DNA from 2 places in the Acinetobacter nosocomialis genome. Region 2 is predicted to be linked to the other one. Evidence: riboswitches for the same ligand, from Rfam matches in the RefSeq annotation. Region 2 holds a riboswitch; the other holds the start of a gene.
The links. Region 2 has a riboswitch for manganese ahead of ABLC00_RS06335 (sodium:calcium antiporter). Riboswitches for the same ligand answer to the same signal wherever they lie in the genome.

Region 1 (4,290 bases), 1.5 Mb from region 2:
CGCTTCTTGAACGATGGTCAGCATAACAATCTCACTGGTAAATTCCGTGAGCTATTATAAACAAATTTCAATGCAATTTTCATATTATCTTTGCCTTTTTCAGCAATAGATATTTACCTACTCTAAATATTTCTCACTTATTATCGTGTTAGCTCATATTTAACTCACCTGATCATAATCATGATCATTTTCTGAATCTGCTGGGCTTACCTCAATCAAAGGAATCAATTGGTGCGCCAAGCGTGCTTTATTACACTGTTCATCTGCAATCTGTACTTCTTTACAGGTAGAACTACGCACAGCATAAATAGAACAACCTACCTCTTTACCAATTTCACCTGTTAAAGCCTGACATCGTGGCTGAGCTTGATTGGTTCCACGCATACACGAATAAACGGGTGTTAAAGGTTCAACGAGATGTTCATCCATTAACTCGGCCTCAGCCCAATAAAATGAAACCCGAAAATGTGCACAACACGCCCCACAGCGTAGGCACTCATCTGGAGTCGCAACTTGAGATAACATTTTTATTCAAATTCTCGTCATCAAAAATTTTTTCTATGGCGCAAAATCCTAAAAAAATTTCAAATTGGACTCAAGATATTGAAGATAACTTTTTATGTCGGACAGCTAAAAATTTGCTCAGTCATTAAATCTACGCCGCATGGTAAGGTCTCAATCCAGTCTAAAAACTGATTAATTATTTCTTTACCAATAAATGGAGTACCATGCTGAGGTACAATCATCTCAATATCCATTTGACGGACCATGTTGACCCATAAACGAATAACTTTATTGGAGCACATATAGCGCTGATGAAAAGCCTTCATTTTTATCACATGGGCATCAAAATCTTTCAGAGGCTGACTTGCATCCTCCACAATAGAAGCCCCCATATCACCAGAAAATAAAATCTTGGCAACTGGATCATAAAACTGAAAATTACCTACCGAATGTAGGAAATGGGCCGGAACCATGACAAGCTTTGATTCGCCTAGTTGAATCACTTGACCACGATCTGGTAGCTCAATCAGACGATCTTCCCAATTTCCTTTCATACGCTCACTCATAAATGATGAATTTAAGTGAGGTAAAAATCGTGCCCACAATTTAGAGGCCACTACTTTAGCATTGGTATAAACTAACCAACGAGGCATTGAAGTAATAATATCTGGGTCCTGATGTGAAGCGATTACATAGTCCAAATTTTTAAGACGAGTATATTTATTAAGTTCCATCGTCAATGGAACGTAGGTCAAGTCGCCACCTGGGTCAATAACGGCTGCTCGTTCATGATCAATAATTAAAAATTGATTGGCTTGTATGCCTTCCCCTTTGACCAAACTGGTAAAACTAATACATTTATGTACGCCATTATCAAATAATATCTGTGATGTTGTTTTTTCAAACCCCATACAATTCCCCAAAAAAATTTTAAATATTAGATATTTTTATATCCCTACTAAAATAAAGGGATTCTAAAATGCTTGCAATGAATTAATTGATATTTCTCATAATATTTTAAAATAGATTTTACTTTTCTTATTCTAGAAATGAATCATCAAGAAATTGAGTAATCCTCTAACATTTTCTTAAATAAGCTATATCGTAAAGTTTAACTTCTTCAAAGCTCAAAAAAACGCACTCTTCATGAATGCGTTTTTATACAAATTGAAAATAACTTAGAAGAAATAATGTTGTACTAGCGTAGAAACACCTACAATGAAGAAAATAGCTGCACCAATTTTATGAATCAGTGAGATAGAGAGACGTTCAGCTAATTTATTACCAATAAATACAGCTGGTGCATTGGCAATCATCATACCTAATGTTGTACCTAGCATCACCCAGAAAATACTGTCATAGCGTGCAGCTAAAGCGACTGTCGCAATTTGGGTTTTATCACCAATTTCTGCTAAGAAAAATAAAATAAAGGTTGCCCCAAAAACACCAAATTTTTGCCATTTATTAATGCTATCGGTTTCATCATCGAGCTTATCCGGAATAAGCATCCAGAATGCCATACCAATGAAACCAACAGCGAGTACCCAGACTAAAATTTCAGGGCTTAGAACTGTGGTAATCCATTGCCCAAGCACAGCAGAAATACCATGATTAATAAGTGTTGCTAAAAGAATCGCAATTAAAATAGGAATTGGCTTACGGAAACGCGCAGATAGCAAAAGTGCCAACAATTGAGTTTTATCGCCCATTTCAGCAAGGGCAACAATCGAAGTAGAAATCAGAAATTCTTGCATGTCGGTTCTCTGGCTAGCATAAATGCCTATGACCTACCCCTCCTGCTAGCCAAATATCATAAAATGATTGCAGAGTGGTAAATCAAAGGTCTTGCCAACTCAGAAACGATGAGACGTTTAAGCTATGATGACCATGTTCTGTTGAACAATTATGTTGACCATCACCTATTCACCTTTGCTGTGAATAGCGGCTACTCCCCAATGAAGTATGCGTTTATTATATTCAAGTCACTCGATTTTTCAAACTTTCAAGTAACAAATTTTACCCACGCCCACACGACTAATCGTGCAATACCTAATATCACTGCAAAATAAGCACTTATATGAATAAAACCAATAGGGCTACTGCTCGTTCCAGCCTGATATTCAAAGGGCAAAATCAAAGTAGCAACAAACACCTCAAAACCCATCACCACATAAGTCATCCATTCCCATGGAAAGTGTAAAATACTGACCCATATTCCCATCAATAAAAACACAATCAATAGTAAGGGCAACATAATTTTCAGAAAACCTAACATTTACTACTTCTCCTTTATGTAATAACGAGAAATTTCTCCTCACTCTCGATAAATCCTGCTTAATCTGTAGATTAACCTAAAAATTAAGTCAAACAGACATTAAAACAAAACCCCGCCGAAGCGAGGTTTTAGTATGTTCTTTCAAAGCATTAGATTAATAAAGTACGAATATCTTTAAGAAGTTTCGTAAGTTTATTTGTAAAGCGAGCTGCATCCGCACCATTAATTACACGGTGGTCATAAGACAATGACAACGGCAACATTAAGCGTGGATCAAAGTCTTTACCATTCCATACAGGCTGCATCGTTGCAGGTGAAATACCCAAAATTGCAACTTGTGGCCAGTTAACTAATGGCGTAAATGCTGTACCGCCAATTGAGCCCAAGCTTGTAATCGTGAAGTTAGCACCTTGTAAATCTTTCGGTGTTAATTTCTTATCACGCGCTTTTTTGCTGAGCTCACCCAATTCAACAGCAATTTGCTTAATTGATTTTTGGTCAGGATTACGTAGTACAGGCACTGTCAAACCATCTGGAGTCGCAACCGCAATACCCATATGGATTTCATTACGGAGCAATACAGATTTCTGATCATCTGCTAAGTGACCCGCGAAATAAGGCTCTTCTTTCAACAAATGTGCTACAGCTTTTGCAATAAATGCCAAAATTGTTAGGCTCACACCTTGTTTCTTAAAGCCGTCTTTCAACTCACCACGCCAAGCTTCTAACTCAGTAATATCCGCAAGGTCAAACTGAGTTACTTGTGGAATGTAGTTGTTTAAAGACAACTGCGGAATTGATACTTGCTGCAAACGCGTCAGTACTTTTTCTTCCACGCCACCAAATGCAGTAAAGTCAGGAAGCTTTGGTAAACCCGAAACTGCTGGTGCAGCCGCAGCAACTGGTGCCGCTTGTGGTGCAGTTAAACGACTCTTCACATAAGCAAAGATATCTTCTTTAACTACACGGCCATGCTCACCAGAAGTTTTAACTTGTGACAAAATCACGCCAAGTTCACGAGCAAGCTTACGAACAGCAGGACCTGCATATACTTTAGCGTTTTCTGCTTCTTGCTCTTTCGTTAACTTATCAGTGCCAGATGTAGGCGCCGCAGATGCAGACTGTGTTGTAGCAGGAGCTGCTGCTTTAGGTGCTGCTGCCTGTGGAGCTGGGGCTGCTTCTGCTTTTGCCGCTGGTGCAGCAGCAGGTGCTTGGCCTTCAGCTTCAATTGTTGCAAGCAATATACCTTGTGAAACTTGTTGGCCTGCTTGCAAGTGAATTGCTTTTACAACACCAGCAACGGTACTTGGAACTTCCACAGTTGCTTTATCTGATTCAACTACAACAAGGCTTTGGTCTACATCAACTTTATCGCCAACTTGTACTAAGATTTCAGCAACAACTGCTTTATCTACGCCCAAGTCAGGAACATTGATATCAACTGGACCAGATTGAGTAGTAGCTGCCGCAACAGTTTCTTGCTTTGTAGCAACCGGTTCAGCTGCCGCAGC
Region 2 (4,290 bases):
TTTACTCGGACGCAAAACACGGATCAATGATGGTCTGGCGATGCACATTTTGAACGAAAAAATCACAGGAACAATTGCTCAAGCTCAGTCAATAGCAGCATTACAGCGCCATGCCAATACTCTTGCTCAGACATGGCAACGGGTTCAGGAGGTAACGGCAGCATTACATGCTATTAAGGATATGGATATGCAATTGGCAAACGCTGCCAATTATTTAGAAGCATTTGGACATTTGGTGGTTGGTTGGTTATGGCTGGATCAGGCAATAACCCTTCATGAAAATCTAGCCACTTCATCAGCAACAGATTTTTTAAATGGCAAGTTAGCTGCCTGTGATTATTTTTTTGGTTGGGAAATGCCTAAAATTTACAGTTGGCTCGCTGTTCTTGATCCCATTGAAACTACGCCACTAAATATGCCGGAAGCTTGGTTTTAATCACCAAAATTAATCTCATTTATACTTCATTACGCTGACCATAAGCGTAATGAAGTTATGATTTTTAATAACTTTGGTATAACAGTATTAGATAAACAAACTCAAAGCCATATAGTGAAATATATTGGTTTGGACTTGTTTGTGGAAAGCCCAAGTTTATAAAGAAATATGACTCAATTTTTGATGTATGAAGTCAATGAGCGCTCTTGTTTTAGCGGGTAAGTAACGACGATTTGAATACAGTGCGAATAACTGCAAAGGGGCTGCCTTTTGTTCAAACTCAATCTCGACTAGCCGTCCGTCGCTAATGTAGGGTTGGCAAGTTTGTTTCGATAGAATTGCAAAACCGATACCTGCTACAGCAGCTTGTCCTGCCATCTCTCCGCTGTTTACTCGATAATGTCCTTTAACCTTAATGGCCTCGAATTCCCCCTTTTTATTGACAAATTGCCAAGGAGCACCTTTGAGTGCACTAACTGTTGTAATACAGGGTAACTCTTCAAATTGCTCGATACGAGTAGGGGTGCCATAACGCTGAATGAGAGAAGGGGCTGCAACAATCGTGCAAGGGATAGTCACTAGATGACGAGCGATGTAGTCACTGTTATCCATCTGACCGCGGCTAATGATAATCGCTAAATCCAAATCATCTCGCAGAGATTCAAAACCCGACAAATTTGTGACACAGCTGATTTCTAAGTCTGGATACTGACAGGCGAATTCTGCAATCACAGAACCTAGCAATGCAGGACCTATTTCATTTGGAATACAAATTCGTAAAGGACCTTTAAGCTGCATTTGCCGCAACGTTAACTCTGTCTCAGTTTGCTCAAGCGCTTCGAGTAATGGCTTTGCTCTGGTATAGAGTAGCTGCCCTGCCTGAGTGAGTTTCATATGTCGGGTGCTGCGCTCAATGAGCTGAAGATCGAGTTTTTCTTCTAACTGAGAAATGCAGCGACTCACGTTTGATGTTGGCATTTCAAGCAGTTTCGATGCCCCCACAAAACTTTCTTTTTCAACCACAGCAATGAATACTTTCAGGGTATTAAAATCTAGAGCCGGACGCATCAATTGTCCCATATTTGATAATAATAAAAGCCATTTCTACCATATAATCAATACTATTGATAGCAGTTAAACTCGGACATCTTTTATCTATAGGTTACTGTGATGTCCCTAGCCACACAGACGTTTAATTATAAAGTCCTCATGCGGATAGCCACTGTAATTGCTTTCGTCCAGTTCACGAATGCGCTGGAATATATGGTGTTCAATCCTATTTTTGTTTTTATGGCGACAGATTTCGCAGTGCCAGTATCATTCTCAGGTTATGTTTCAGGGATGTATACGCTTGGCGCCGTTCTTTCGGGAATTATTGCTTTTTACTGGATTGATCATTTCAATAAAAAGCGGTTTTTAATTATTAATATGGCGTTACTAGGTCTACTCACATTTTTGACTACCTGCACATCCAGTTTTAGTCTGCTACTTGCACTTCGATTTTGTGCAGGGTTGGTCGGCGGTACCACAATGGGAGTGGGTATAAGTATATTAATAAACAACGCTCCGCCTAATTTACGGGGGAAAATGTTAGCGACGGTGATTGCATCATTTTCAATAGTAAGTATTGTCGGAATGCCTACCATATTATTTCTATGCACTCACTATGGTTGGCATGTGGGTTTGTGGCTCATAAGCGCATTCTGTGTGTTGGCATTGCCATTAATTGTATCCATTATACCCAAAGACCAAGTCTATTTAGATACGCCTCGTGCGCTGCCTCTGGATATGAACACATTATTGTTCGCCTCTGCTAATGCACTCGTACAGTTTAGTCCTATGCTCGTCATTCCTGTTTTGGCACCCTTAATGATTCAGCAGTTGGGTGCTTCACAAAATCTATTGCCTTGGCTCTTCTTCAGTGGAGGTGTTATAGGTTACCTATCTACAAAAATTACAGGAGTATTAACCTCTCGTTTTTCTGCTTTAGTGCTGGGTACAGGTTCAACCATTGTTTTTATACTGAGTTTGCTAATACCAATGCTAGGCTATCAGCATGCAGCGTTATTTATTGGTTTATTTCTCGGCGCATCTTACAGCCGTTTGGTGTCATCTTCAGTGCTTACGATTCAGTTTCCTAACGACCAACAACGAGCTGGATTTTCTTCATTACAGACATCCATCATGTATTTAATGACAACCGTTGCATTTTTCTTATCTGCTTTTTTATTGCCTGAACAGGGTATGGCGCCACAAAGTGTAAATAAGTTACTAGCGATATGTGCAATTTCAGCAGCAGGGTTCCCAGTTCTTGTGATTGTTCTGCAAAAGAAACTGGCTAAACGTTTTCATGTCTTTTTATAAGCTCTTGTGGTTTTGTCTGACTATCTCTGTAGAGTTACGTTTAAATCACTGGTAAACTTCACCCATTGTCATTGGGGAGTAGCCATTCCTAGTACCCAGCTAGGAAGACCACGTCAACAAACTTGAGATGAGTATCTCATGGCGTGTTCAGCCACTGTATATACAGTATGAGCTAGGCGAGACCTTTGGCCGCAACGTGCTTTGCTAGTCGGGCGAGGCGTGTTGACGCGCCAATGGTTTCTTATTCGCCCGGCTGGAACTATTCCTATGCTCCTCACTTTTATCTTATTCTTTGTGTCCGCCGCAGCGATTTATCTCGCCTGTGAATATTTCGTCAATGGTATCGAATGGTTCGGTAAGCGCCTTAATCTAGGTGCAACTGCAGTAGGTTCCGTACTCGCAGCTTTCGGTACAGCCTTACCTGAAAGTGCAGTCACTTTCATGGCGGTCGTATTTGGCAATACCCCAGAGCAAAAAGATCTTGGTGTTGGAGCTGCAATGGGTGGTCCATTGGTTTTAGCGACTTTAGGTTATGCCGTAGTCGGTCTGGTATTAATTCTTCATCGTAAAAAGTTAGCTCGAACTTCACATAAAGTACAAGTTGATTACGCCCGTTTAAGCCGAGACCAAGTTTCTTTTCTTGCTATCTTTGTTTTAAAAGTAGCACTTGGTTTAGTCGCATTTGCCATTAAGCCGTGGTTAGGCGTGCTATTTTTAGCAGCTTATGCAGCTTATGTTTGGCGTGAGATTAAGGAAGCTGACACATCTGCCGATGAAGAAGAACTTGAACCTCTCAAGTTTCGTCCAAATACAGCCGAACCATCCCTAGGGTGGGCTGGTCTGCAAGTACTGCTGGCTTTAGTAGTGATTAGTATCGCTTCACATACTTTTGTTGCTCAGCTTGAAGCGATTGGTACAGCATTAAGTTGGCCACCGCATCTGGTTGCTTTGTTGCTTAGTCCGGTTGCGACTGAATTACCCGAAATTATGAATGCGTTGATTTGGGTGCGCCAAGGTAAAGAGCGTTTGGCTTTAGCAAATATTTCTGGTGCCATGATGATTCAGGCCACCATACCAAGTGCATTAGGTATTTTCTTTACGCCATGGCGCTTTGATACATTGCTATTAGCATCTGGCATTATTACTGCACTAGCCATTGTGTTCCTGTGGAATTTATTCCGCCGTGGTGCAGTCGATGATCGATCATTGGTTGCAGTCAGTGCACTGTACGGTGTTTTTGCAATTCTTGTTGTGATTTATCTCTAATACACATTTATGAGCTGGACGGTTTTGCCGCCGATCCAGCTATTTTTATGCCTATATGGCAGGTCGGCTTATGCTCTCACGGTGGGTGATAAAGATGACAATACAGAAAATTCTTTAGAATTCGCCTAATTTTTCACGAGTTTGGGACTGTACCTAAGTCGCAGAGGCATGTATCGTTAGATCATGATACTTTAAAATTATAAGGTGTTTAAAAAGCAGTATCG

Region 1: it holds a riboswitch for manganese, as region 2 does, so the genes downstream of both, ABLC00_RS17700 (TMEM165/GDT1 family protein) here and ABLC00_RS06335 (sodium:calcium antiporter) in region 2, are expected to answer to the same signal.

The regions. Positions count from the first base shown of each region.
Region 1 is NZ_CP157432.1:3,777,498-3,781,787, forward strand. It holds gene guaB (IMP dehydrogenase) at 1-24, opposite strand, end outside; gene ABLC00_RS17690 (YkgJ family cysteine cluster protein) at 160-525, opposite strand; gene ABLC00_RS17695 (MBL fold metallo-hydrolase) at 618-1,415, opposite strand; gene ABLC00_RS17700 (TMEM165/GDT1 family protein) at 1,683-2,258, opposite strand; yybP-ykoY riboswitch at 2,274-2,470, opposite strand; gene ABLC00_RS17705 (hypothetical protein) at 2,507-2,779, opposite strand; gene ABLC00_RS17710 (2-oxo acid dehydrogenase subunit E2) at 2,929-4,290, opposite strand, start outside.
Region 2 is NZ_CP157432.1:1,341,727-1,346,016, forward strand. It holds gene ABLC00_RS06320 (acyl-CoA dehydrogenase) at 1-436, shown strand, start outside; gene ABLC00_RS06325 (LysR family transcriptional regulator) at 593-1,504, opposite strand; gene ABLC00_RS06330 (MFS transporter) at 1,607-2,800, shown strand; yybP-ykoY riboswitch at 2,862-3,057, shown strand; gene ABLC00_RS06335 (sodium:calcium antiporter) at 3,020-4,066, shown strand.